DNA from 3 places in the Bradyrhizobium sp. CCGB12 genome. Region 1 is predicted to be linked to each of the others. Evidence: predicted binding sites of a transcription regulator. Region 1 holds the regulator's gene; each other region holds the start of a gene.
The links. The regulator LexA, encoded in region 1, represses DNA repair genes until DNA is damaged. The targets are predictions, from matches to a motif close to TGTTCNNNNTGTGTTCNG.

Region 2: the regulator LexA is predicted to act here: its motif matches at 2,413-2,430, upstream of NLM27_RS22630 (PA0069 family radical SAM protein).
Region 3: the regulator LexA is predicted to act here: its motif matches at 2,334-2,351, upstream of NLM27_RS22150 (DUF3072 domain-containing protein).

The regions. Positions count from the first base shown of each region.
Region 1 covers NZ_JANADO010000001.1:2,443,063-2,452,630, reverse strand. The annotation lists gene NLM27_RS11780 (alpha-hydroxy acid oxidase) at 139-1,272, shown strand; gene NLM27_RS11775 (HAD family phosphatase) at 1,288-1,914, shown strand; gene NLM27_RS11770 (hypothetical protein) at 2,079-2,273, shown strand; gene glp (gephyrin-like molybdotransferase Glp) at 2,503-3,714, shown strand; gene lexA (transcriptional repressor LexA) at 3,891-4,592, shown strand; gene NLM27_RS11755 (hypothetical protein) at 4,992-5,429, shown strand; gene NLM27_RS11750 (ComEC/Rec2 family competence protein) at 5,573-7,852, opposite strand; gene NLM27_RS11745 (DUF2171 domain-containing protein) at 7,949-8,182, opposite strand; gene NLM27_RS11740 (nuclear transport factor 2 family protein) at 8,271-8,657, opposite strand; gene NLM27_RS11735 (glutamine--tRNA ligase/YqeY domain fusion protein) at 8,667-9,568, opposite strand, start outside.
Region 2 covers NZ_JANADO010000001.1:4,839,671-4,849,238, forward strand. The annotation lists gene NLM27_RS22620 (ribonuclease HII) at 1-672, opposite strand, end outside; gene NLM27_RS22625 (VOC family protein) at 749-1,204, opposite strand; gene NLM27_RS22630 (PA0069 family radical SAM protein) at 1,228-2,391, opposite strand; gene NLM27_RS22635 (phosphoketolase) at 2,613-5,003, shown strand; gene NLM27_RS22640 (acetate/propionate family kinase) at 5,008-6,189, shown strand; gene NLM27_RS22645 (RMD1 family protein) at 6,455-7,294, opposite strand; gene NLM27_RS22650 (glycosyl transferase) at 7,613-8,188, shown strand; gene NLM27_RS22655 (helix-turn-helix domain-containing GNAT family N-acetyltransferase) at 8,250-9,179, shown strand; gene moaB (molybdenum cofactor biosynthesis protein B) at 9,381-9,568, opposite strand, start outside.
Region 3 covers NZ_JANADO010000001.1:4,737,246-4,746,813, forward strand. The annotation lists gene NLM27_RS22120 (HWE histidine kinase domain-containing protein) at 1-740, shown strand, start outside; gene NLM27_RS22125 (hypothetical protein) at 737-1,042, opposite strand; gene NLM27_RS22130 (hypothetical protein) at 1,099-1,356, shown strand; gene NLM27_RS22135 (hypothetical protein) at 1,441-1,674, shown strand; gene NLM27_RS22140 (hypothetical protein) at 1,854-2,036, opposite strand; gene NLM27_RS22145 (hypothetical protein) at 2,051-2,272, opposite strand; gene NLM27_RS22150 (DUF3072 domain-containing protein) at 2,389-2,583, shown strand; gene NLM27_RS22155 (DUF6496 domain-containing protein) at 2,774-3,058, shown strand; gene NLM27_RS22160 (hypothetical protein) at 3,065-3,427, opposite strand; gene NLM27_RS22165 (Do family serine endopeptidase) at 3,702-5,237, opposite strand; gene NLM27_RS22170 (universal stress protein) at 5,449-6,285, shown strand; gene NLM27_RS44005 (transporter substrate-binding domain-containing protein) at 6,307-6,603, opposite strand; gene NLM27_RS22175 (transporter substrate-binding domain-containing protein) at 6,530-7,192, opposite strand; gene NLM27_RS22180 (GntR family transcriptional regulator) at 7,302-7,991, shown strand; gene NLM27_RS22185 (FAD-binding oxidoreductase) at 8,031-9,398, shown strand; gene NLM27_RS22190 (hypothetical protein) at 9,420-9,568, opposite strand, start outside.

The DNA of each region.
Region 1 (9,568 bases):
ACGTTCCGAAACCGCTTTGCGCTCGGCGGACATCGGTCGGCCGCCCACGCCTCGCAGCTATGCGATTTTAGGATGGTTTTGGAGGGCCGGACGCGATAGGCGATGACGATAAGACTTCAAATTCTCGGGAGGACAACAATGAACGACGCGCCCCGCATCCGGCCGGAAAGGAACGTCGAACTCGGCGCCAGCAACGAGCCGTTCCAGAACCTGCACGAATTCATCCGGAAGGCGCGCGCCAACCTCAACCAGAATGCCTGGGACTACATCGTCGGCGCTGCCGAAACCGAGACCACGATGCGCCGCAACCGCATGGCACTGGACGAGATCGCCTTCCGCCCGCGCGTGCTGCGGGACGTTCGCAAGGTCGATGGCTCCGTCGAGCAGCTCGGCCGCAGGATGCGTCTGCCGGTGGTGCTTGCCCCCGTCGGTGCGCTGGAGATCTTCGATCCCGATGGCGCAGCCAGCGTGGCGCGCGCCGCCGGCACCTTTGGTGCGGCACACATGCTGAGCTCGGTCTCGGATCCCGGCCTGGAGAAGACCGCGGAGGCCGCGCCCGATGCGCTGCGGCTCTATCAGCTCTATGTCCGCGGCGACGACGCCTTCGTCGCGGATGTGGTCAGCCGAAGCGAGAAGAACGGCTACGGCGCGTTCTGCCTGACCGTCGACACCGCCCATTACAGCCGTCGTGAACGCGACATCGCCAAGCGCTACGTTCGCGAGAGCCGCCTGCGCGCGACCGGCGGCGACTACCAGAAGGGCCTGGAATGGCGGACGGTGAAGATGATCAAGGACAAGTTCAGGATTCCGCTGATCATCAAGGGCATCGCCACCGCCGAGGACGCCCAGATCGCGATCGATCACGGTGTCGACTGGATCTACGTCTCCAACCATGGCGGCCGTCAGCTCGATCATGGCCGCGGCGCCATGCATGTGCTGCCTGAAATCGTCGAGGCCGTGAAGGGCCGCGCCAAGATCATGGTCGATGGCGGCTTCTGCCGCGGCACCGACATCGTCAAGGCCATCGCGGCGGGCGCCGACCTGGTCGGCATCGGCCGACTGCAATGCTGGGCACTGGCGGCGGCCGGCGAAGCCGGCGTGCTGCGCATGCTGGAGCTGCTGGAGGATGAAGTGCTGCGCTGCCTCGGCCTGTTGGGTGCCACCTCGTTCGCCGAGGTCGACAAGTCCTGCCTGCATCAGGCGACCGCAACCAATGCGCCGAGCGTGTTCAGCGCCTTCCCGCTGTTCGACCACGACCCATATCGCTACTGAAATGAAAAGGACACAATGACCTCGCTCTGTCCCGGCAGCGCCGACGCGCTCCTGTTCGATCTCGGACGCGTGGTGCTCGACATCGATTTCTCCAAGGCGATCGCCTGCTGGGCGGGACATGCCGGCTGCGAGCCCGACGCGATCGTCACGCGCTATGTGCGTGATAGCGAGGCCTACCGGCTGCATGAGGTCGGCAGGATCAGCGACGAGGATTATTTCCAGTCGCTGCGTTCATCGCTCGGGATCGGCATTTCCGATGCGCAGTTTCTGGAGGGCTGGAACGCGATCTTCGCCGGCGAGATGCCTGATATCGCCGAGCTGCTGCCTCGCGCGGCAAAGCAGATGCCGCTCTATGCCTTCTCCAACACCAACCGGCCGCATATCGACTATTTCTCGAAGGAATATGCCGGCGTGCTCGGGCATTTCCGCGAGCTCTATCTGTCGTCCAGCATCGGCCTGCGCAAACCGGACGCGGCGGCGTTCGACCATGTCGTGGCGGCGATTGGCGTGCCGGCTGGCCGAATCGTGTTCTTCGACGACCTTGCCGAGAACGTCGAAGGGGCGCGGGCATGCGGCCTGACTGCCGTGCACGTGACATCGCCGACGGACGTCGGGAGCGCGCTCAAGGCGCTGGGGATTTGATCCGTCAGCGGACCCAAGCGACATCCGACCGGTCGCCTGCGGAACTACTTCGCAGGGGGCAAGGAACCAAAGCCCTTTGTGCATTTTTATACAAAGTTCCGGGAACGAATGCCCCGCCTCAGGACTCATGAGTCCGTTGGGAATTCTACATCGGACTTATCGTCGTGCTGGGCAAAACCTACCTCACCAAGCAGGCCTCTCTGCTGATGAAATACGCCAGAACCACCTCGGATTCTGATCTTTCCGCCAGGCTGATCAGCAAGGCGGCGGACCTGAAATCGCAGGCCGACCCGCTGCCCGACAGGGATCAGGGTCCCCAGGCCCCGGACGTCAGTCCGGGCGGGCCGAGGCGGAGTTGACCAATGCTGGCCGTGGCGCTCGTTCTTCTCGTTCTCGCCATGGCCATCCTCGTACCGGTCTGTCTCGCCTTCCGGATCATGCCGCGGCGAATTTGAGCCGCGCCTCACAATGCAAGTTTCAAGAGGTTGGATGAATTATCCTGCCTCGGCGCTTTTTGCCTCTGCGCGCGCGCTCGGCTAGAACTCTTGCCGCCAATTGCCCGAGCATGCCCAGCAGGAGTCTTCACCCTTGGCCCTCATGCCAGTTTCTGACGCGCTTGCCGCGGTGCTGGCGGGTGCGGAGCCGCTGCCTGACGAGATGATCGCGCTCGCTGAAGCCTTCCACCGTGTGCTCGCGCACGACGTCGCGGCGCGGCGCACGCAACCACCGGAAGCTATGTCGGCGATGGATGGCTATGCCGTGCGCGCGGCCGACGCGGCGACCATTGATTCCAAGCTGACGGTGATCGGCGAGGTTGGGGCGGGCCGGCCGTTTGCCGGGGCGGTCGGCGGCGGCGAAGCGGTACGGATCTTCACCGGCGGCGTGGTCCCCGATGGCGCGGACGCGGTCGTGATCCAGGAGGACACGGTTGCCGACGGCAAGCGCATCACGGTCAAGGAAGCCGCAATTGCCGGTCGGCACATCCGCCCCGCCGGCGTCGACTTCTCCGAAGGCGATGTGCTCCTGCGCAAGGGATCCCGCCTCACCGAGCGCGATCTCGCGCTCGCCGCCGCCATGAATCACCCGCAGCTTGCCGTCTGCCGCCGTCCAAAGGTCGCGATCCTCGCCACCGGCGACGAACTGGTGATGCCGGGCACCACGCCCGGCCACGGCCAGATCGTCTATTCCAACGGCTACGCCCTGCACGCGCTCGCCCGCAGCGAGGGTGCCGATACCATCGACCTCGGCATTGCCGCCGATACGCTGGAGGCCACCACCGCTGGCATCCGCCGCGCCCGCGAGGGCGGCGCCGACATCCTGATCACGACCGGCGGCGCATCGGTCGGCGACCACGATCTGGTCCAGCAGGCGCTCCGGGACGAAGGCATCTCGATGGCGTTCTGGAAGATTGCGATGCGCCCGGGCAAGCCGATGATGCACGGGCGGCTGGGGACGATGCGGGTGATCGGCCTGCCTGGCAATCCCGTGTCATCCTATGTGTGCGCCTTCCTGTTCATGGTGCCGCTGATTCGCGCCTTGTCAGGCCGATCCGTGATTCACCACCGCCATGAGCGGGCAGTGCTCGGCCGCGCTGTGGATGCAAACGATATGCGCGCGGATTATCTTCGCGCGCGTCTGGAAGAGCGCGACGACGGCACGCTTGTCGCGCTTCCCGTGCACCATCAAGATTCCTCGCTGCTGGCGAATCTCGCTGCGGCACAGGCACTTCTCGTGCGCATGCCATTCGCGCCCAAGGCCGAAGCCGGCACGCCTTGCGAGGTGTTGCGCCTGCCCGTCTGAACGCGTCGACCACACGCGCTCCGCGAACTTTGTCGCGTTCACGGTAAATTAAGCAGTTGCGGAACATGTATCGAACATATAGTGTCCGTTCATGATTTGTTTCGAGCATGTAGCGGCTTATCGCTGAATTCAGCGTCTCGGAATCGAACGACATCAACCGGGGGATTTTGGTCGAGATGTTAACGCGCAAACAGTACGAGCTCCTGCGGTTCATCAGCGAGCGACTTAAGGAAAGCGGCGTGCCGCCCTCGTTCGACGAGATGAAGGATGCGCTCGACCTGCGCTCGAAATCGGGCATCCATCGCCTGATCACCGCGCTCGAGGAGCGCGGCTTCATCCGCCGCCTGCCCAACCGCGCCCGCGCCATCGAGGTGATCAAGCTGCCCGAGCTTCAGGCCGCCGCCGGCAACCGCCGCGGCTTCACGCCGAGCGTCATCGAGGGCAACCTTGGCAAGGTGCGCGCGACCTCCAGCCCGCCCGCGGACGAGGGTGAGCGCCCCGTTGCGGTGCCGGTGATGGGCCGCATCGCGGCCGGTACGCCGATCGAAGCGCTGCAGACCCGCAGCCATACCATCAGCGTACCGCCCGACATGCTCGGCTCGGGTGAACATTACGCGCTCGAAGTGCGCGGCGACTCGATGGTCGAGGCCGGCATCCTCGACGGCGACATGGCGCTGATCCAGCGCAACGAGAGCGCCGATACCGGCGACATCGTGGTGGCTCTGATCGACGACGAGGAAGCGACGCTCAAGCGCTTCCGCCGCCGCGGCGCCTCGATCGCGCTCGAGCCCGCCAACGCCGCCTACGAGGTGCGCATCCTGCCACCTAACCGGGTGAAGATTCAGGGCAAGCTGATCGGGCTGTACCGCAAGTACTGAGACGACCAGCGGTCATTCGATACCAACGATTCCGATTGGACCGGACGGGTTGTCCGGTCCGGCGGGGTGGTCTTTGTGGTGTAGCTTAGATCGTCCGGCCCCTCGGCAGCGCAACATCCGCAGCGTGTCGCCGCCAAGCACTCACAAGCTCCGCAGCCTCGAGGAATCGAGGAAACAAACGATGTGTCGGCGCCCGCGGGCCGCTGTCGCTCGCACTCGCCAAATGCATTGATGCGGGCTTTGTTCCCAATAGATTCGAAAAAATAATTTGATCGCATCTCGCGGACACCAGCCGCAGATTCGCCCACAACCAAGCAGAGCGTTGTATGCTTCCACTCTGATAGAGGCTTGTGCCTCAGAAAGAGGCGCGGGTCGCTATCTTCGAATGAGGAGCACCCGATGTGTGACTACAGCCTGCATGCCGTTGCATCGCGCCCCGCTGAAGTCGGCGAGACGATCGTGTCGACAACGTTCCGCGGCACCTCGACGCGCGGATTTGCTTCCGCGGCCGATCCGACCGTGGCCGTCTGTTTGCTGCCAGGAACGGAGCTCGCCTTCGCCGACAACGTCCGTTACGACAATCGCTGGATCTGGACGCGCACCATCAACTCGCGCGTCGGAAAGTTCGGCAAGATCGATCCGCACATTCCCGATCGCCATCATGACGCGATCGAATTTCCCGACGGCAAGTACGTGCTGGTGACGCAGCTCGTCGAAGGCCAGCGCGCAACCGTGCTGCAATTGCCGGTGACCCAGCCGGTCAGCGAGCGCGAACACAAGCCGCAGATCATCGCCGACAGTCGGCCGAGCACGACACGTCGCCTGCCGATCGACTGATACGCGGTCGCCGGCCGCTCAGGTCGGGCTTGGATGAAATGCCATCGCCGGCCGTAGCCGGCGAGATGGTATGGTTCGTGTGTTGCGAAATTGCGGTCTGGACCCGGACCAACTCCTCGCAGACCAACTCCTCGCATTTGTCATCAATCGTCGGCCTGCAGGTCGGCCTCCGCCGGCGTTGCGTCCCGGTTGCGGGGTGCGGCCGTCTTCGGCGCAATGCTGCCACCGAAATCACCTTCGCCGGCGCCGGCCGGCAGCCAGGGCCGGCTCGTGCCTCTCACCCTCACCGCCTGAACCGCAAAACCGTCACCGCGCTGCGTCAACGCCAGCGCGCCTTGGCTCGTGAGACGCTGCCGATCGATCACCATCGCCGCGCAATCGGGCGGCGCGGGCCGCGCCGTGACCACCAGCGCGGCGCGGCTGCAATCATCAGCCAGCGCATCGATGCGCAGGGACAGCGCGACCAACCTCCCGTCGGCGAGCGGCGCCACACAGCCGGCCTCGTCGCACGACACGCTGTCGGCGAGCGAGCTACTCGCGGCATCGCGCGGATCGGCATCGGCGGCCAACCATTCCTTGAGCAGAAAGCCGTCCTTGCTCGCGCGGATCACATGAAGGTGCCCATCCCTGCTACGCACGGCGACGCTCGCGCCGTCCCCGGCAATCAGGATATCGGGTTGCCGCACCGACATCCCCCAGGCGATGGAAGCCAGCAGCAGCAGCGCACCGGACCAGCGCAGAGGCGTGCGCAACAAGCCCATCACGATGATCCCGAGGCTTGCCGCCATCAGCGGCGCGATACCGAAGGCCGGGATGCGGCCGACCGCGCCGGGCAGCGAGGCCACCCAGCGTGCGACCGCGACCATCCAGTCGATGCCGATCCCCATCAACCACCAGAACACGCCATCGAGGCCAAAGGGCGCCGCCAGCAGTCCGAGCAGTCCCGCCGGCATCACCAGCGCCGAAACCACCGGCATCGCGCCGAGATTGGCCAGCACGCCGAACGGCGTGACACGGTGGAAGTGGAAAGCGGCATAGGGCGTGGTCGCAAGCCCCGCGATCAGCGAAGCCAGGAACAGCATCGCGATCTCGCGGCCACCCCACAAGGCGATGCGCGCGGTCGTCGAATGATCGGGCGAGGCAAACAGGTTCGGCATACCGATCTGCACCAGCGCCACCAGGCCGAGCGTTGCCGCAAACGACATCTGGAAGCTCGGATGCACCAGCGCTTCGGGCGCGACCGCGAGCACGATCAGGGCGGCCACCGCCAGCGTGCGGAAGGTGATGGCGCGGCGATCGACCATGACCGCGATCAGCACCACCGCGGTCATGAAGAAGGAGCGTTGCGTCGCGACCTCCGCGCCTGACAGCAGCAGGTAGAACGCAGCCGCGACCAGCGCCGCGGCCGCCGACCATTTCTTGATGGCAAAGCCGGCCGCCAGCCCTGGGATCAGTGCCAGCAGCGCACGCACCGCGAAGAACACGACACCGGCGACGACCGCCATGTGATAGCCGGAAATCGACAGCACATGACCGAGCCCCGAGATGAACATGGCATCGTTGACGGGCGTCGTGATGGCATCGCGCCGCCCGGTGAGCAGCGCCGTCGCGATTGCACGGTTGTCGCCCTCGAGCGTCGCACGGATACGCGCGTCGATCGCATCGCGCAGACCCTGCATGAAGGCCGCGTAGCGCAGCCGCAAGCCACCGGCATCGGGCGCCACCGAAGCCGTGATCGCGCCCATCACGAAGCCGGAGGCGCCGATGCCTTGAAAGAACATGTCCCGGGAGAAATCGTAGCTGCCGGGGCGCACCGGCGAGATCGGCGGCATCAGCCGCGCCTTCAGCTGCACGAAGCTGCCGACCTCGGGTGCCGTCCCCTTGCGCACCGAAAGACGCACGCGCTCCAGCTTGACGTCGCTGCGCTGCGCCTCCATCGCGGTGACGCGCAGCACGAAACGGTCGGTACGCTCGCGGACGTCGCGCGCTTCCACGAAGCCCGATAGCGATACCGAATAGAGCGGCTTGGCCAGCACGGGATGGGCGATGCGCGCCGTCTTCCAGGTTGCCATGGCAAAACCGGTCGCCACCGCCGCGATCATGATCGCGACGGCGAACAGGCGGCTGCGCCGCAGCAGCACGGCGCCAAGCATGAGCGCGGCCGCGGTCGTGACGACGACAGACAGCACCGGCTCGTGATCGGCGGCGAAATAGAGCGCGATGCCGCCGCCGAAGGCGACCGGCACCCACGGCAACAGCCGTCCGGCGCCGGCCTCGGCGCGCACCCATTCGCGCAATGTCTCGATGATTGCGGGCCAGAGGCCAAAGCCCGCCGGCACAAAGCCGCTAGCCGATGTGGCGCGGCCGACCGGCCATGTCCCGGCAACTCCTTGGGAGCGCACTGGCCGGCCCGGCTCCGCCATTCCCCTGCACCTTGCGATACGCGACGGGTGCGGAGGCTACCGGAACGTGCGGCTGTGCGAATAGCGGTACGGATCAGGAACAGGCGGCGAAGCGCCCTACTTTTCCTCTTCCATGGTCACGGCCACCGAGGCCTTGGCCGACAGACGGACCTTGTTGCCCTCGACGTCGGCAACGAGCCCCTTGTCGATGAAGTGATGATGGCCCTTGTGGCTGCCCTCGCCGCTGTCCTTCTTGGTCAGCTTGATGCGGTTGCCCTCGACGCGATCGACGGTGCCGACATGAACGCCGTCGGCGCCGATGACTTCCATATGCTCTGCGATGTTCTGCATGGTGGGATCCTCGTTTGGATCCACCCCAACGTCAGAGGCGCGCGTTCGTTTCCAACGCGAAATGACGATGCCGTGTGCCGCCCGCTCGTCAGATCAGCGGTTCCTTCGACGAGGCATGGTGGTTGACGATCTTCCAATCGCCGTCCTCGCGGATGATGACCCAGCTCATCTTGACGACGAGATCTGGGCGTTCGCCGGCGAGGTCGAATGAGATCGTCGCGCCCATGTTGATCAGGTCAGGACCTGCTTGCGCCGCCTGCACCTCCGAGAACACCGCATTCGGCTTGCGCCAGCGGGGCAGGCCATTGAAATAGTCGGCAACGCCATCCCTGCCGCGATAGAGTTTCGGGTTCGAGCCGAAGAAGAACGCGTTCTTCGAATAGAGGGACGACAGCGCCACGGCATCGAGCTTTGCGAAGCCGGCGCACCATTTCGCGATGATGGCCGAAACAATGTTATCGGCTTCGTTGCTCATTGCCATCCCTCAGCCTTTGGCGACTTCCTTGGCAAAAGTATCTCGCAAACCAATCGTCCGCGAGAACACCGGCTTGCCCGGCGTCGAATCCTTGTCGCGCACGAAGTAGCCCTGGCGCTCGAACTGCACCGGCTCCATCGAATTGCTTTCCGCAACCGATGCCTCGATCCGCGCATCGGACAGGATCTCCAGCGACTGCGGATTGAGATCGGCCGCAAAATTCGAGGCGTCCGGGCTCGGATTGGCGAACAGCTGATTATAGATGCGGATCTCAGCGGGCTTGGATGTCGCAGCCGGCAGCCAATGCATGGTCGCCTTGACCTTGCGACCGTCGGGCGCGTTGCCGCCCTTGGTCGCGGGGTCGTAGGTGCAGCGCAGCTCCACCACCTCGCCAGCATCGTTCTTGATCACGCCGGTGCACTTGACGAAATAGGCATAGCGCAGCCGCACCTCGTTGCCCGGCGACAGCCGGAAGAACTTCTTCGGCGGGTTCTCCATGAAGTCGTCCTGCTCGATATAGAGCTCGCGGCCGAAGCTGATCTTGCGCGTGCCGGCGCTGGGATCGTCGGGATGGTTGATCGCCTCGAGCTCCTCGGTCCGCCCTTCCGGATAGTTCTCGATCACCACTTTTAGCGGCTTCAGCACCGCCATGCGGCGCTGCGCCGTGCGGTTCAGTTCCTCGCGGATGCAGAATTCGAGCATGCCGACGTCGACTACGCTGTTGGCCTTGGCAACACCAATGCGCTTGACGAATTCACGCAGCGCGGCCGGCGGCACGCCGCGGCGGCGCATGCCCGCCATGGTCGGCATGCGCGGATCGTCCCAGCCGGCAACATGGCCCTCGCGCACGAGCTGGGTCAGCACGCGCTTGGACAGCAGCGTGTAGGTCAGGTTCAGTCGTGCGAACTCGT
Region 2 (9,568 bases), 2.4 Mb from region 1:
ATCGAGATGTTCGGGGACGGCGTAGCCCTTGTGCTGCTCGAAACCGTAGCCGGGGCAGTCCTGCGCCAGCGCGCACATCAGCCGGTCGCGGGTGACCTTGGCGACAATCGAGGCCGCGGCGATCGACAGAACGATGCCATCGCCGCCGATCACGGCCTCGCAGTCGCATTCCGTGTCGAGCCGGTCGCGGCCGTCAACGAAGACATGTCTGGGCGGTTCGGGCAGGGCCACCACCGCGCGCTTCAGCGCCCATAGCGAGGCGCGCAGGATGTTGTCGCGGTCGATCCGGGAAGGCGAGGCGACGGCGACCGAGACCTGCGCAGTGGCGCAGATCTTGTCGAACAGCTTTTCGCGCTCCTCCGCCGTCAGCCGCTTGGAATCGTCGATGCCGCGGGGAATGCGGTCGGGGTCGAGAATCACGGCTGCCGCCACCACGGGGCCGGCGAGCGGTCCGCGGCCGGCCTCGTCGCAACCGGCGACCGGCCAGACGCCGCGCTTGATCAGCGCACGCTCGCGGCGGAAGCTCGGCGCCGCGATGGCGATGATGCCTTTCTTGCCGGCCGGAGCTTTGGCCGCCTTGGCAGGTGCAGCCTTTTTCGCGGCGTCCTTCTCTGGCACGCTCTTCTCCGGCGCACTCTTGGCCGGCTTCTTGGCAGACTTGTCCCGAATCATGGGCGGGATCGTGCGCACGCGGCTTAGGCAGCGCAACCGGGAACCCCGAACAATTCCCGTTATTCAGTGGACCCGCTTAGTTACCCAGATGTACCCGCCGATCCTCGCCGACATCGATGCCGGGTGCGGTCACGACCTCCCAGGGATGGCCGTCGGGGTCGGTGAAATAGCCGGAATAGCCGCCATAATCGGTTTCGTGCGCCGCCTTCAGCAAGGTGGCCCCCTTCCCGAGGGCGAAGGCCAGCACCGCATCGACCTCCTCGTGCGTCCGGCAGTTCCAGGCGAGCGTCATCCCGCGAAAGGCCGACGGCCGCGGATTGTCCGGCAACGCCGCGTCGGCCGCGAGCTGATCCCACGGATACAAGGCGATCACCGGACCACCGGTATCGTAGAAGGCGACGGCCTCGCCGGTCGCCTTCAGCCGGCGCGAAAAACCGAGCGCGTCGTAAAAGGCGATGCTGGCGCGGATGTCGCTCACACCTAACGTAATGACGGTGAGCCGCGGCACCGGGACGGTGAGTTCCTTGACCATGCTAGGCCTCTTCCACTTCCCGATCAGAACAGGCTGAGCTGATCGCCGTTCCGCTTCGGCCTCGCAAAATGGTCCGTCGTCAGTTTGGAGCGCCGCTTGTTGAGGCCGAGCCGTTCGCAGGCGATCTCGAAGCGGCGGCCGATGGTCCAGGCCATCGGGCCGGTTCCCTTCATCCGCTCGCCCCATTTCGCATCGTAGTCGCGGCCGCCGCGCATGTCGCGGATCAGCGTGAAGACGTGACGATAGCGATCCGGATAGTTCGCCATCAGCCATTCGCGGAAGAGATCGCGCACCTCCAGCGGCAGTCGCAGCAGCACATAGGAGGCTTCCTTGACGCCGGCATGGGCGGCGGCATCGAGGATGCGCTCGATCTCGGAATCGTTCAGCGCAGGAATCACGGGCGCAACCATCACCGTGGTCGGAATGCCCGCCTCCGAGAGCTGCTTCAGCGCCTCCAGCCGCTTCGGCGGCGTCGAGGCGCGCGGCTCCATGGTGCGCGCCAGCTTCGGATCGAGCGAGGTGACCGAGATCGCGACCTTGGCGAGATTGCGCTTGGCCATCCGCGCGAGAATGTCGATGTCGCGCACCACCAGTGCCGACTTGGTGACGATGCCGAGGGGATGGCCGGCGCGCTCCAGCACCTCCAGAATGCCGCGCATGATCTTTCGCTCGCGCTCGATCGGCTGATAGGGATCGGTGTTGGTGCCGATCGCGATCATTCGCGGCTCGTAGCCGGTCGCGGCGAGCTCCTTCTCGAGCAGCGCCGGCGCCTCGGGCTTGGCGAACAGTTTTGACTCGAAGTCGAGCCCCGGCGACAGGCCGAGATAGGCGTGCGTCGGCCGCGCGAAGCAATAGACGCAGCCGTGCTCGCAGCCGCGATAGGGATTGATCGAGCGGTCGAAGCCGATGTCTGGGGACTCGTTGCGGGTGATCACCTTGCGCGAGGTGTCGATCCCGACCGTGGTCTTGAACGGCGGCAGTTCCTCCAGGCTCTGCCAGCCATCGTCGAAGGCGACGCGCGCCTCGGCCTCATAGCGGCCGCTGGCATTGGACTGCGCGCCCCGCCCTCGCCTGCGCGCGCGGTCGATGGCGACGCCAAGCTCGGGAAAATCAGAGTCCGCACCCGCCGGCTCGGAGGGCGCCGTGACCGGCGGGTGCTTGAGAGCATGTGAGGATGCTGGACTCATGAGGCCAAGATAGCACGCGCATGGAACAAATCAAGAACGCAAACAAAAAACGTGAAAACAACCCCATGCACAGTAGCCGCCCAAATTTCGGGCGCGCGCCTTTGACCTCACGCAACACGCCGCCATGACGATTTCGTTTGATGCCGGACAGGGATCGATCGTGCCGGAACAAAGTTGGTGACGATCGCCAAAATGATCGACAGGTGAAGGTCGGCAACAACATGACAAATCAACAACAATCGCGGGCGGCGAGCAGCGACCTCGATCTGCTCGATCGCTATTGGCGCGCCGCGAACTACCTCTCCGTCGGGCAAATCTACCTGCTCGACAATCCGCTGCTGCGCGAGCCGTTGCGGCCCGAGCACATCAAGCCGCGTCTGCTCGGCCATTGGGGCACGACGCCCGGTCTGAACTTCATCTATGCCCATCTCAACCGCGTCATCCGTGCGCTGGACCTCAGCGTGATCTACGTCTGCGGCCCCGGCCATGGCGGCCCCGGCATGGTTGCGAACACCTATCTGGAAGGCAGCTACAGCGAGATCTATCCGGACATCGCGCGCGATGCGGACGGATTGCGCAAGCTGTTCAGGCAGTTCTCCTTCCCCGGCGGGATTCCAAGCCACGCGGCGCCGGAAACACCGGGATCGATCCACGAGGGTGGCGAGCTCGGCTACGCGCTGGTGCACGCCTATGGCGCCGCCTTCGACAACCCTGATTTGATCGTCGCCTGCGTCGTCGGCGACGGCGAGGCCGAGACCGGCCCGCTCGCGGCGTCCTGGCACTCCAACAAGTTCCTCAACCCCGCCCATGACGGCGCGGTGCTGCCGATCCTGCATCTCAACGGCTACAAGATCGCCAACCCGACCGTGCTCGGACGGATGCAGGACGAAGAGATCCGGGCTCTCTTTCGCGGGCTCGGCCACGAGCCGCTGTTCGTCGAGGGCGACGATCCCAAATTAATGCACCAGACCATGGCGGATGCGCTCGACGTCGCGCTCGCCAGCATCCGCTCGATCCAGCAGCACGCCCGCGATGGACGGAAGAGCGTCGAGCGACCGCGCTGGCCGATGATCGTGCTGCGCAGCCCCAAGGGCTGGACCGGCCCGAAGGAGGTCGACGGCAAGAAAGTCGAGGGCTTTTGGCGCGCACATCAGGTTCCGGTTGCAAGCTGCCGCGAGAATCCGGCGCACCTCAAAGTGCTCGAAGACTGGATGCGCAGCTACGAGCCGGAAAAGCTGTTCGACGCCAATGGCGCACTCATTCCCGAGCTTCAAGAGCTGGCGCCGGACGGCCATCGCCGCATGGGCGCCAATCCGCATGCCAATGGCGGCCTCCTGAAGAAGGAGCTGAAGCTGCCGGACTTCCGCAGTTTTGCGATCGAGTTGCCCCAGCCCGGCGCCGTCACGGGAGAAGCGACGCGCCAGCTCGGCAAATTCCTGCGCGATGTCATCCGCCTCAATGCCGAGGCGCGCAACTTCCGCATCGTGGGTCCGGACGAGACCGCGTCAAACCGGCTAGACGCGGTGTTCGAGGCCACCGAACGGGTCTGGATGGAGCCAACCGAACCTTACGACGTGCACCTCGCGCAGGACGGCCGGGTGATGGAGGTGCTGAGCGAGCATCTGTGCCAGGGCTGGCTCGAAGGCTATCTGCTCACAGGGCGGCACGGTTTCTTCTCGTGCTACGAGGCCTTCATCCACATCGTCGATTCCATGTTCAACCAGCACGCCAAATGGCTGAAGGTGACACGCGATCTGCCATGGCGCCGGCCGATCGCCTCGCTCAACTATCTCCTGACCTCGCATGTCTGGCGCCAGGACCATAACGGCTTCAGCCACCAGGATCCTGGCTTCGTCGACCTCGTCGCCAACAAGAAGGCCGACATCGTCCGCATCTATTTCCCGCCCGACGCCAACACGCTGCTGTGGATCGCCGATCACTGCCTGCGCACCTACAACCGCATCAACGTGATCGTCGCCGGCAAGCAGCCGTCGCCGCAATGGCTGTCGATGCGGGAAGCGGCCACGCATTGCGATGCCGGCATCGGCATCTGGACCTGGGCCGGCAACGAAGACGCAGGACAAGAGCCCGACGTGGTGATGGCTTGCGCCGGCGACGTGCCGACATTGGAGACGCTGGCCGCCGTCGATCTGCTCCGCAAGGCGCTGCCCGACCTGAAAATCCGCGTCGTCAACGTCGTCGACCTCATGACGCTGCAACCCAGGGAACAGCATCCGCACGGACTGTCCGACCGCGACTTCGACAGCCTGTTCACGTCGGACAAGCCGGTGATCTTCGCCTATCACGGCTATCCGTACCTGATCCACCGTCTGACCTATAACCGCACCAATCATGCCGGCATGCATGTGCGCGGCTTTGCCGAGGAAGGCACCACGACGACGCCGTTCGACATGGTCGTGCTCAACGGGCTCGACCGCTACCATCTCGCGATCGAGGCGATCGAGCGCGTGCCTGATCTCGCGGCCCGGGCCGCGCAGGTGAAGCAGCAGTTCCGCGACAAGCTGATCGAACACGCCCGCTATGTCCGCGAGCATGGCGAGGACATGCCCGAGGTCCGCGACTGGGTCTGGCCGAACAGCGCCGGCGGCTGAAGTCATGTCGGACACTGTCCTTGTGCTGAACTCCGGATCGTCAAGCATCAAGTTCGGCGTGTTCGAGCTGGCGGCATCCGGCCCCGCCCTGCTCTGCCACGGCTTGCTCGACGAGCATGAGGCGACGCCCCGGCTCGTGGTGACGAGCCCGGCGGGCGAGAATCTGTTCGAGAGGGACGCGTCGGATACGGACAGCGGTCATCTGTTCGCCGACGTGCTCGCCTTCGTCGAGGAGCGGTTTGGCGAGCATCGCCTGCGCGCCGTCGGTCACCGCATCGTTCACGGCGGGCCGGACTATTCCGGTCCGGTCGCGCTAACGGATGAAGTCTACGCCAGGCTGAAGGCGTTGACGCCGCTGGCGCCGCTGCACCAGCCGCGTTGCCTGGAGCCGATCCGCTCCATCCAGGCGATCCGGCCCGACCTGACGCAGGTCGCCTGCTTCGACACCGCCTTCCACCACGACCTCGCGCCGCCCGCACGCCGTTTCGCCATTCCGAGGCGCTATGACGAGCGCGGCATCAGGCGCTACGGCTTTCACGGCCTCTCCTTCGAATATGTCGCCGGGCGCCTCGCGCAAATCGCACCTGAGCTCGTCGCAAAGCGCACCGTCATCGCCCACCTCGGCAACGGTGCGAGCCTCTGCGCACTGCGAGATGGCCGCAGCATCGACACCACGATGGCGCTGACTCCGCTCGATGGCCTCGTGATGGGCACGCGCTGCGGCACGATCGATCCCGGCGTGCTGCTCTATCTGCAGCAGCACGAGAACATGTCGGTTGAGGACCTCCAGCACCTGCTCTATCACGAGTCAGGCCTGCTCGGCGTCTCCGGCATCGCTGCGGACATGCGGACGCTGATCGCGAGCGGCTCGGCTGCGGCGCGCGAGGCGATCGACCTCTTCGTGCTCCGGGCCGCGCAGCAGATCGCGATGATGGCGACCACGCTGGGTGGACTGGACTGCCTCGTCTTCACCGGCGGCATCGGCGAGCATGCAAAGGAGATCCGCCGTGCGATCGGCGAGCGCCTCACTTGGCTGGGTGTGCGCATTGATGTACGGGCGAATGACGCGGCGCACGAGCACATCAGCGGAAGCGATAGTACCGTCGATGTGTTCGTCATCCCAACGAACGAGGAGCTGACCATCGCGCGGCACTGCGCAAGGGTGCTGCGAACGATGAAGAGCTAATTTGATTAACGCGCGATGTCAGCCAATCCGTCATTGCGAGCAAAGCGAAGCAATCCAGACTGGCTCTGCCGCGGGATTCTGGATTGCTTCGCTTCGCTCGCAATGACGAAGAATGCGGCGACAGCGCGTGTCACAACGCACTATGCGAGTATGCGGAAACAACCCCTCACCCCAATGAGCCCGCGTCCACCAGCGTCGCTGCCCTCTCCCGCAAGGGGCGAGGGCGCAGTCACGCGCATCTCGTCCGCGGATAATCTCATCCCGCCTAATGCGTCCCCGACCATATCTGGAAACATCCCATCGCGACCTCGATCAAGATCAGAACCACCACCGCGATTTCGAGACGGAGCGAGCGCTGGGTGTCGATGATGTCGGTCAGGGCGTTGGCGGTCTCCGACACCGCGGTGAGCTTGCGCTCGAGCGTGTCGAGGCGCTCCTTCAGCTCGTACTCGTCCTCGATACGGGCGTAGAGCCGGTCGAGCTCGGGCTTCTCCCAGAGCACGTCGGGTTTCTCGGCGATGGCCACGCGCCCGGCGACGCGCTGCTGCACCAGCAGCGCGTTGCCGATCAGCTGCAGGATGCCCTTGCGCCGCGGCGGCGTACGGCCGTGCTCGGCGAGCTTGCGCGCGAAGGGCTCGATCACGTCGAAGACCGCGGCGACGCGCCGCTCGTCGCGTGCCAGCGACGTGCTCTTGGCAAGCGCGTCCGCGATCAGGAGCAGCCGGTCGTCGGAGAATTTGGCGAGGCAGATCGGCCCGCCCGGCTGGATCGCCTCGACGTTCTCGTCCTTGCAGAGCTGCGCCTGCGCGGTCTCCTCTTCATAGGGGCTGAGCTCGCCGATCACCCGCGGCTTCAGGCTGTCGATCAGCACTTTCTCCTCCGAGGGCAGAAGACCGATCAGCACCACGACGCCATAGCGGAAGACCACGACGAGACCGGCATGAACGCGGAAGGCGGCCGGGGTCGAGGACACCAGCGCGCCGAGTTCGAGTCCGGAAGCATTGATGCGATCGCCCAGCATCAGCGCGCGGATCCGCAGGGTCGGCGCGGCGTCCTGCTTCGGCGTTGCTGCTGTCGCGCTGGCGGCGATCTGGTCGGAACTCATGCACAGCCTCCGTCGGCACAAATCATCTGCGTTTCCCGTTCGCCGGTTCGTCGCGGCTCATTCTCTACTTGCGCGATTGCAGACTGCACGTGAGCCGCGCAGCTTCCCGCAGACCGCCCGATTAATACCGTCCGGATGAGCTTGTGCCGAAACATTCGGCAGTATTGCCATTCTGCGCGCGACATATTTGGCTGCGGCGAGGTTTACCATCGCATGCCAAGGCGCCGCCGGAAAGTTGCACTCGGCGGCGCCACGTGTTTATGACAACGTCATGAAGAGCGACACTTCTCCCGAAGTGCAGACATTGAAGTCTCAATCATGCTGAGCGTCATCATTCCGACCGAGGGCGTGGAGCAGACGGCAGTCGCAACGCTGGCCGCGCTCGTTCCCGGCGCCGCCGCTGGCATCATCCGGGAAGTGCTCCTGGTCGACGGCACCGGCAACGGCGTGATCGAACGCGTCGCCGATGTTGCGGGCTGCCGTTTCATCGGCATCGAGACATCTTCGCAAGGTGCCGCCCTCGCCGCTGGCGCGCTCCAGGCCCGTTCGCCGTGGCTGATGTTCCTTCCCGCCGGCGCGGTGCTGGAAACCGGCTGGATCGAGGAGACCACCCAGTTCATCCAGGCCGTCTCGAGCAGCGGCCGCGACCGGGCCGCGGTGTTCCGCTATGCGCGCTCGCCCTACTCCGATACCGGAATGCGCGACATCCTCCGCGCCGTCGCACGCAAGCTCGTTGGCCCGCTCGGCGATCAGGGGCTTTTGATCGCGCGTGACCATTACGATCGGATCGGCGGCTACCCCCCGCAGGCTCGCCGCTCCGAGGCACGGCTGCTCCGGCGGCTCGGCCGTTCCTCCCGCACCATGCTGCGCAGCCGGATCGTGATGGCGGGCTGACGCCGCGGATACTTGCCAAAGTCAAATAATTAATTGACAATGGCAAATATCGAGGTGCCCCATGTCATTCGAAGCTGCCGACGACCACATCTCATCAGTCCGCGCCTTCAACCGCTTCTATACCCGCAAGCTTGGGGTGCTCGACCAGCACCTTGGCAAAACCCCGTTTTCGCTCAGCGAGGCCCGGGTGCTCTATGAGCTCGCGCACCGCGACGACATCGCAGCCAAGGAGATCGGCAACGAGCTTGGTCTCGACCCCGGCTATCTCAGCCGTATCGTGCAAAGCTTCGACGAGAAGGGGCTGATCACGCGAAGGCCACTGCCCGCCGATCGCAGGCAATACCAGCTCAGCCTCACCGCCAAGGGCCGCCAGACCTTCGCCAAGCTGAACCTGAGCTCGCAAAACGAGGTCGCCGCGATGCTGGCTCGACTTTCGGTCAACGATGCGACGCGGCTGACCCAGGCCATGGCGACCATCGAGACCGTGCTGGAGCAACGCCGAAGCCAGCCTGCGACTTTCATGCTGCGCAGCCATCGCGTCGGCGACATGGGGTGGGTCATCTCGCGACAGGGCGCCGCCTATGCCGCGGACTACAACTTTGATATCAGCTACGAGGCGCTGGTCGCCGAGATCTGTGCGCAGTTCATCAGGAACTACGACGCCGCGCGCGAGCACTGCTGGATCGCGGAAGTGGGCGGCGAACCGGTCGGCTCGATCTTTCTGGTCAAGGCCACGGACCAAATCGCCAAGCTGCGCCTGTTGCAGGTGGAGAAGAAGGCACGCGGGCTCGGCGTCGGCCGCGCGCTGGTCGACCAGTGCATCCAGGGCGCACGCGAGAGGGGCTACAGCAAGATGACGCTGTGGACGCAGAGCATTCTGGTGGCCGCGCGCAGCATCTACCAAAGTGCAGGCTTCAAGCTCGTGAAGGAAGAGAAGCACCACAGCTTCGGCGCCGATCTGGTCGGCGAGACCTGGGAGCGGGATTTGTAACGCTCACGCAGCGGGTGAGATGCGCATGAATGTGCCCTCGCCCCTTGTGGGAGAGGGCATCCCCACTGGCAGACACAAGCTCGCTTGGGTGAGGGGTATGCCTCCAAGCGCGCCGTGCCGAAAGATACCCCTCATCCGGCGCTTCGCGCCACCTTCCCCCACAAGGGGGGAAGGAAAGAAAACCCTCCCGCACCAGCGCAACTACACCGTCGCGCCCTGCGCCTTTGGCCGGCGCAGATGCTCGTCGAGGCGCGGCATGATCTCGACGAAATTGCACGGACGCGTGCGGTAGTCGAGCTGGGCTCTGAGGATGCCGTCCCAGCCGTCGCGGCAGGCGCCGGGCGAACCGGGCAGACAGAAGATGTAGGTCGCACCAGTGACGCCTGCGG
Region 3 (9,568 bases), 2.3 Mb from region 1:
GGTGCGTCGGCACGGCGGCCGCAACTGTGGATCATAGCAGCCGCGTGGTGCGGGTGAGCGGCGTCACGGTGGACATCACCGAACGCAAGCGCGCGGAGGAGCGGCAGAACCTGCTCGCGCGGGAAGTCGATCATCGCGCCAAGAATGCGCTAGCGCTGGCGCAGTCGATCGTGCGCCTCACCCGTGCCGACGAGGTCAAGGCCTATGTCAATGCCGTCGAGGGACGCATCAATGCGCTCGCGCGCGTGCACACCATCCTGTCGCTGTCGAGCTGGCAGGGCGCCGAGCTCTCCAAGCTGATCGACGAGGAGCTTGCACCCTATTCGCTGGGTGGCCAGATCAGGTTGTCGGGCCCCGAGGTTCAATTGCTGCCGGCGACCGCCCAGACGCTGGCGCTCGCTATGCACGAGCTTTTCACCAACTCGGCCAAGTATGGCGCGCTTTCGACGCGATCCGGGCGGCTCATGATCGGGTGGCAGGTCGAGGACGAGCTCCTCACGCTGACCTGGGAGGAATCCGGCGGCCCGCTCGTCAGGACGCCGAAAGCCCGCGGCTTCGGAACGCGGAGCCTGCTAGCGAGCGTCGAGTCCCAGCTCGGCGGGCGGGCGCAATTCGATTGGCGCACCGAGGGCCTGTTGTGCCGTCTGGAGGTGCCGTTGAAACGCAAGCCGGCGGCAACGACCGCACCCGGCAAATTCGATGCCGCCGACGCGACCGAATTGCAGCGCGCGTCCGGCTAGCCGGAGGCCGCGCTCGTCATGCGCTGCTCCGTCCGTGGCTCGCGCGGGACTCGTCCTTCGAGCCAGGCTTCCGTTCGGGCGAGATCGCGTAGTGCCTTCGCATAGCGCCGAGCCGCGCTTCTTTCCGCGCCGCGCGGCAGCTTGCGCGCCTTGCGCAGGATGTCTGCGGCCGCGTTGCGATAGGCCAGCGAGCGGTACAGAAAGACTACCTTGCCCATATCGAATGTTCCCGTGTTGATGCCGCTCATCTTCGCAAGCCCGGCATGAACGTCGGATGAAGCAGGCGATGACAATTCCTTCATCCAGATGGAACCAGAGAATGTCGCGCGCGTTTGCATGCCAGATCGGGACATCGTCCATGCGCACGAAGAAGTCGTCGGACCTGATCTCTCCCACCGGCCTCATCAAGCTGATGACACACGCGATGATGGGCGCAGCCCTCGGCCTCGCTTTCAGCCTCGTACTCATTCTGTTCAATCCGGCCGTGGCCAACCTGCTGAGTCACGGCGGAAGCCAGGCCGTCATTGTCTTCGCCCTCACCTTGGTGACGACCTTCGCGATCGGCACGACGCTGACCGGCCTCGTGTTCATCCTGGAAGAGAACAAGCAATCTTGAAGCGTGCGTGACGCGTGGAGTCGAACTCCTGCGACGAACCGCAGTTGGCCGCCTGCGTCAATTTAACTCAGGGAGTTCCCTCGCATGAAGACGACCAAGCTCGCTCTCACCGTCATGCTGGCAACCGGCCTCGCCGCCGCGCCGTTCGCCGTGCAGGCGAAGTCGCACAAGGCAAAACATGGATCCTCGACATCATCGTCGCAGACCACAGGCGCCAACACGAAATCCAGCGGTGCTGCTAATCCCTCCAGCCAAGGCAATGTCGGCCCAGGTACCGACCAGGCCGGCAGCATGAGCAAGCCGAGCAGCTCGAAATAAGAGCATTCGCAACCGAGAAAGCCCCGCCGCGGCGGGGCTTTCGTCATTGACAGTCATGTGGCGGCGCCGCGCTACTCATGGCACGCACCTGTCGGCATCCGATTTCGATGATCCCTCCCAGGAGTCGGGTGCCAGGAGTCGGGTGCGCGTACGCTTTGGCTGCGCCGGATGTCAGGATGTTAAGGCGCGCCCGAGAAACTTGTCTTGACGAGATGCTCGAGCTGCGCCCGCTTGCGTGCGATCAGGAGTTGGGCCGCAGCATCGTCGAGGCCTTCGCGCCGCAATTGTCGGATGGCGGAGCCCAGTTCGAGAATCTCGGCACGCAATTTCAGGATCCGGTAATTCTCCGGCTCTTCCTCCACCGCGGCCTCCGTTCTCAGCGGCGTGCCAAGACACGCGCTGGCTGGTCGACTTTCTTCAAGGAACAAAGACGCATCCGGTCGCGAACGTCAGGCAGGACGTCGCCGCCGCCGGCCGCCTTCCATTCGTCGATCAGCAGGTTGATTTTCCGGCGCAGATTGATCTGGGCCAGAGCCTGTTCGGTGCAGTCGCAATCGCCGTTGACGAGCTCGCGCACGGATGCCTCGACGTCGGCCATTTCCAGCCTCAAGGCGCTGATCTTGCGTCGAATTTCATTAATTCTGTTGTCCATGGCTTGTTAGAACAAAATAAGAACATATAGTCAAGTCAGGATTTCAGGACGGGAGCAACGACATGCAGGTTCAGGCAAAATACGACGCCAGGGTTTTTCTTAGCGAGCAGATGACCCGGGCGCAGGGATTGAGGTTGAAGCGGCTGAGCGAAGAGGCGTATCAGCCGGCGCAATATGCGCGGGATCTGTCCTTCGCCGAGGCTGCGCGGCGCATCGGGGTGCTGGAGGCGGAGATCGAGCTGGCGAATTCGTTCTAGGGCATGATCCGGAAAAGTGTGCAGCGGTTTTCCGAAAAAGATCATGCTCAAACAATAACCGAAAGCGCGATGATGATTCATCCTAATCTCATCGCGCTTTAGGCTGCCCTCACCCGCCCCGAGCTCGCACGCCTGCTTTCGGAACCATGCCAGTGTCGAACGGTTCTCTCTCGGCCAAGGGAGATTAGGCATGGCACGCAAGGCAAAGAAGCGCCGCTACTCACGCAGCTCCGGGAGCGATGTCGAAAGCGAGATGCGGCGCTACAAGAAGGGTACCGCGAAGAGCGGACGTGGCGGTCGCGGCGGACGCGTGAAGAGCCGTAAGCAGGCCATCGCGATCGGGCTGTCGAAGGCCCGCAAGAAGGGCAAGAAGGTCCCGAAGAAGGCGTCGAAGCGGAAGACGTCCAAGAAGACCTCAAAGAAGAAAACTTCAAAGAAGTCGTCGACGCGCAGATCCACCAAACGGTCGCGCTGACCTCGGTCAGATCATGCTGCCCGGCATGAAGCAGCGGATCGAAATCCCGAACGCAGTCTTCACTGGCCACACCATGGTGCGGCCGGCGCGGTTCGGTTCGGTGATGACGGCTTCATCCGGCACCTCGACCCACTGCCCGTCCAGCCGGACACGGTAATGCCCGTTGTGCGATTCCCAATCGGGATCGGCGACGGCAAAACCGTCCGCATCCGAGCAGCACGGACCGAGGTTGCTGCGCAGGCTATCGAACCAGGGTTTCAGGGGCGAGTTCGCATAGCGGCCGTCGTCGCGCCCGAGCGCGCTTTCAGTCGGCAGCACGAACGACACCACGAATACTGCAATCACTAGCGAGAGCTTCAATCGATCCATGTCGGCACCGATCAAATGCGAACCACCGGCCAGTTTTCAAAAAGCGGCGGGAGGGTTCGAAGTTCCACGCTTGCAACTCGACTCCGCGGCTACATTGCCGCAGAGCCCATAATGCTGGGAACTGTGATCGGTGAACACGGCTTTTTCGGACGAACCGCGTCACCCACGCTGCCGTTAACGAGAATGTTATCGACGAGCTGTGGGAATCTCGAAGGCAAACAGGAAAGGCGGCCCTAGGGCCGCCTTTTTGGATTCGCACCAATCGAGGTTCGCCTTACGCGAGTGGCACCGCGACGAACCGGGTCGCATCCGCGCTTTTGACCTGCAACAACACGCTGCGCTTGCCGGACGATTTGGCCTGCGCCAGCTCCGAGCGGACCTCGCCGATATTGCTGACAGCCTTGCCGCCGACATTGAGGATGACGTCGCCGGTCTGGATGCCGCGCTGCGCCGCCGGCCCTTGCGGATCGACTTCGGTGACGACGACGCCCTTCTGACCCGCGCCCTGAACGTCGCCAGCCGGCGCCAGGCTGAGGCCCAGGCGCGGCGTGCCGGCGTTCGGCTGCGCCTTGCCCTCGTCAGCCTTGGCCTGCCGCTCATTCGGCAACTCGCCAAGCGCCAGCGTCACCGTCTTGCTTGTGCCCTTGTGGAAGACATCGAGCTTGACCGAGCTGCCTGGCGCCAGCGTGGCGATGGTACGGGCGAGATCGCGGGAATCCTTGATTGCGGTGCCGTTGACTGCGGTGATGACGTCGCCAGCCTCGATGCCGGCCTTCGCCGCCGGGCTACCGTCCTGCGGATTGTCGACGATCGCGCCGCGCGCCTCCTTCAGGCCAAGGCTGTCGGCGATGTCAGCGGTCACCGGCTGCACCTGCACACCGAGCCAGCCGCGGGTGACCGCGCCCTTGTCCTTCAACTGCGCGACGACGAGCTTGGCCGTCGAGGCCGGAATATCGAAGCCGATGCCGACCGAGCCGCCGGACGGCGAGAAGATCGCGGTGTTCACGCCGATCACATTGCCGTTCATGTCGAAAGCCGGACCGCCGGAATTGCCCTTGTTGATCGGCGCATCGATCTGGATGAAGTCGTCATAGGGACCATTGCCGATATCGCGGCCGCTGGCCGAGACGATGCCGGCAGTCACGGTGCCGCCGAGGCCGAAAGGATTGCCGACCGCGACCACCCAGTCGCCGATCCGCGGCTTCTGCTCGGCGAACTTGACGAAGGGAAAATCCCTCTTGCCATCAACCTTGATCAGCGCGAGATCGGTCTTCGGATCGGTGCCGACCACCTTCGCGGTGTAGGTCGTCCCGTCGTCCATGGTGACTTGCACGGATTCGGCGTGGTCGACGACGTGGTTGTTGGTCACGGCATAGCCGTCGGCGGAGATGAAGAAGCCCGAGCCTTCGCCCGTGATTATCTGATGGCGCTGACGCGGCATGCCGTTCATGCCACCCGGGAAGCGGAAGCCGAACTGCCGCGAAAACTGGTCGAACGGCGAGCCCTCGTCCGAATCCATCCGGTTCTGTTGCAGCATCGCGCTCTTGTCGTTGTCCTGGTCGATTTTGACCCGCACCGAGATGACGGCGGGTTTCACCCTGGCCACGAGATCGCCGAAGCCCGGCGGGGTTCCGGCCGTCTCGGCGGCATGGGCCGGCGAGACGAAGGAGGTCAGGCCGAATGGCGATGAACCAGGAGCAGTCGCCAGCACGGCCACGCCAAGCGCGGCCACGGTGCCGAGCAACGCCAGCCGGCGCGGCCTCAATATCTTGCGGGAGGTGGGGATGTCGAAATTGACGCGATCGTTCATGTCGAAATGTCCATGTTTGAGCAGGGTGTCGCCTTGCACGCAACATGGGCGTTGCCACCTTACGGCGTCCCGTCCACGCGATTAAATCTTGGCAAAGAATTGGGGACCGGGCGCCGCGAAAAACTCGTCGCTGCACATTGATTCAGCTCAACGCGGGTCTCCTATGCCGTGAAAAACTGCGCCACCGGATGATGTTCATCGGAGAGGCGCCATGTACAAAGATATTCTCGTCCACATTCCGACCGAACGGCCGATGCGCTCCGCAATCGACGGCTCCGTTTCGCTCGCGGCGCACCTCAACGCCCATCTCGACGCGGTCGCGGTCGGCTATGTCGCAACCAGTGCCGCCTACGTCATGGAGGGCGGCGCCGCCGTGGCAGCCGTGTTCGAGCTGGAGCGTGAGCGCGCAATGGAGCGGGCCGAGGCTGCACTCGCCGTATTCAGAAGCGAAGCGGTGAACGCGGGCATCTCCCACACCTGCCACCCGCTCGGCGGGATCCCCGTGGATGCAGCCGGAACGCTCGGCGAGATGGCGCGGCTGCACGACCTCAGCATCGTGCTCCAACCCGATCCGGCCGTAAGCTCGTTCGACAACGACGTGCCCGGCGAAATCCTGTTCCAGGCGGGCGGCCCGGTGCTGTTCCTGCCCTATACCTTCAGCGGGGCATTCAAGGCGAACCGGATCGGCATCTGCTGGGACGGCAGCCGCCTCGCTGCCCGCGCGATGCGCGACGCAGCCCCGTTCCTGGCCCGCGCCAGGGAGATCGTGATCATCACGATCAACGAAGCCGATTCCGCGTGCGGCGAAGCCTCAGCGACCAATCTGGCCAGACATCTCGGCCGGCGCGGGCTCTCGACCCGCGCAGTCGGCCTGTCGGCCGCACGCGCCGACATCCAGCCCACCATCCTGTCGCTGACGGCCGATGAGCGCCTCGATCTTCTGGTGATGGGCGGCTACGGCCATTCCCGATTGCAGGAGCGTTTTCTCGGCGGCGTCACCCGCTCCATGCTGGACGCCATGACGGTTCCGACGCTGATGTCGCATTGAGCGAGATGATCGGCGGAGCGATCAAACTCCCTTGTCGTTCGGATTGGCGACCGCGTCCTTGAGCGGCACCGGCATCGGAAAGTTCAGGTTCACGTTCTTGGGCGGAACGGGTTTTGTGAACCATTTCGCATAGAGCTCCGCAAATTCGCCGCTCTTCATCATCGTAACCAGCGTCTTGTCGACCAATGCCTTGAACTCCGGATCGCCCTTGCGGATGATCAGCCCATAAGGCTCGGTGCGCAGGCTATCGTCGATGATCCGCCAGTTGTCCGGCGTCGGACTGCCCGCGATGAGCCCCGCGAGCAGGATGTCGTCCATGACGAAGGCGTCGCTGCGACCGGTCGTGAGCGCGAGAAACGATGCGGCGTGGTGGGGACAGCACCTGCTTCACCTCAAACTTCTTCTCCTGGCTGCGTGCCAGCAGTAGGGCAATCGACGTCGAGCCTGTGGTCAGCGCGACTGCCTTGTCCTTCAGGTCCTCGAATGACTTGATCGGCGCGTCCTTCCGGACCACTGCGCGAATGCTCGAGACGAAAATGGTGTTGCTGAAGGCCACCACCTTCTGACGCTCCAGCGTGTTGGTAGCGGGACCACAGACGATGTCGATGGTCCCGTTCTCGATCAGCGGAATCTGCGTGCTGAGCTGGATCGGCTGCAGCTTGGTCTGCAGCGCCGGGAGCTTCAGCTCCTCCTTCACTGCGTCGACGATGCGCGCGCAGAGGTCCATCGCGAAACCAACCGGCCTCTGGTTGCCGTCGAGATAGGAGAACGGGACCGAAACATCGCGATGCCCGAGGCGAATCTCGCCGACCTCCTTGATCTTGGCCAGCGTCCCACCCGGCGTTTGAGCCTCCGCTGGCGCCACGACCGCAGCCAAAACCATCAGCGAAAACAACGACCCTTTCATGGCCCTACTCCTGCAATGGATACAATCACTCGATATTTTATACACACTATTGCATAATCTACAAAGTGATTTTATACAATCTGGCCAGCCAACTGCGACGGGATGCCGGATGAAATCGGAAGCCGCGACAAAACAACGGAGTGGCGGCAGTCACGGCTCCGCACCTGACGCCGTGCGCGAGGCGCTGCGGCGTGCGATCAGCGCGGGCGAGCTGGCGCCCGGCCTTCAGCTCCGGCAAGACGAGCTTGCCGAAAAATTCGGCACCAGCCGCATCCCCGTCAGGGAAGCATTGCGGCAGCTTGAGGCGGAAGGCTTCGTGACGTTCCTGCCCAACCGGGGAGCGGTCGTCTCCGATCTCTCCGTCGACGAAGTCGTGGAGTTGCTTGAGATCCGCATTGCGCTCGAATGCCACGCATTGCGCCTTGCCATCCCCGCGATGAGCGACATCGATCACGACGACGCAAAAATGATCCTGCGCTCCTACGACGACGAGCCCGATCCGGAAAAATGGGGCGCGTTCAACTGGCGTTTCCACAAGGCGCTCTACGCGCCCTGCAATCGCCCTCGCTTGCTTGCGATGATCGAGGCCAATTACGGCCACGTGAGCCGCTTCACGCGCACCCTCGTGTCGCGGGCGACCGGAAAGGATCGACCGCAACGCGAGCATTATCAACTGCTCGAATATTGCCGCGACGGCGAAGTCGAGAAGGCCGTGCGCCTGTTGCGCGAGCACGTCGTGCAGACGCAGAAGACGCTGCGATCGGCACAACGTCATGCGTCGCGGGACGAGACCGACTGATCGGGAAACCGATCACGCCACCGATTGAGGAGACTACTCTTGAAGACGAACGACGTCGAAATCCTGGTGATCGGCGCGGGCATGGCGGGCCTTGCCACAGCCTATTACCTCGCCGTCGAGCACAAGCGCTCGCGCCTCCTGATCGTGGATGAAGGTCAACCGATGGCGCTGACGTCGGCGCAGTCCGGCGAGAACTATCGCAACTGGTGGCCGCATCCGACGATGGCGGCGTTTACCGACCACAGCACGGACCTGATGGAGGACATCGCGCGCCGTACCGATAACCGCATCCACATGACGCGGCGCGGCTATCTGCTCGTGACGCGCGATGAAAAGCCGGACGAGCTTCTCCGTCAATTGGATGCCGGCTACGGCGCCTCGTCCGCAAGACTGATCCGCCAGCACGAGGGCTCCAGCCAGACCTATTCGCCGCCGCTGTCCGCGGACTGGCAGACCGCGCCCGACGGTGTCGATGTGCTGCGCGGCCGCGATTTCATCCGGCGCTATTATCCGGCCTTCGACAACCAGATCGCGACCGCGCTTCACATCCGCCGGGCCGGCGACATCAGCGGTCAGCAGCTCGGCCAGTACATGCTCGAGACGATGCGCCCGCTGGGCGCCCAGTTTCAGCAGGCGCGCGTGGTCGGCATCGCCAGGACGGACCGGTTTCTGGTGGATGTCGTCGCCGACGGCGAGCGCCAGGGCATCAAGGCCGATATCATCGTCAATGCGGCGGGACCATTTGCCTCGCATATCTCGGCGATGCATGGCGAGAAGCTGCCGATGCACAATGTCCTTCAGCAGAAGATCGCTTTCGTCGATCGCGATCGCGCCGTCGATCGCAAGATGCCGTTTGCGATTGATCTCGACGGCCAGACGCTCGCCTGGTCACCCGAGGAACGCGAGGCGCTGGCAGCTGCGCCCGAGTTGGCCCGGTTGCTGGCGCCTATGCCCGGCAGCATTCACTGCCGCCCGGACGGCGGGGATCACGGCCAATGGATCAAGCTTGGCTGGGCGTTCAATTCGGAACCGTCCGAACCCACCCGCGAGCCAGAACTCAATCCGTACTTCCCGGAAATCGTGTTGCGCGCCGCCAGCCGCCTCCAGCCCGCACTCAGGCAATATCTCGGTGCCCTGCCACGCGACCGGATCCATTACGGCGGCTTTTATCCAATGACGAAGGAAAACTGGCCGCTGATCGGTCCGGCCAGGACGCCGGGCGTGTTCCTGACAGCTGCGCTGTCCGGTTATGGAACGATGTCAGCCTGCGCGGCCGGCGATCTCTGCGCGCGGGCCGTGGTGGGTGCTGCCTCACCGTCCTTCGCAAGTGTTCTCTCGCTCGCGCGTTACGAGAACAAGGTGCTGATGGACGAGCTCAAAAGCGCCGAAAGCCGCGGCCTGCTTTGATCATCCAGGATCTCTACGCCCTCACGCCGCGGCAGGCGTCTTCCATGCCACGGCTTCGGCGACGTCCTCGTCGCCTTGTGCATTGCACGCGTCAAAGTGCGCCTTGAGCTCGACTTCCGCGAGATATTCGAAATGTTCGGCCTGGCCGAGGAGCTGCCAGTTCTGGAGCG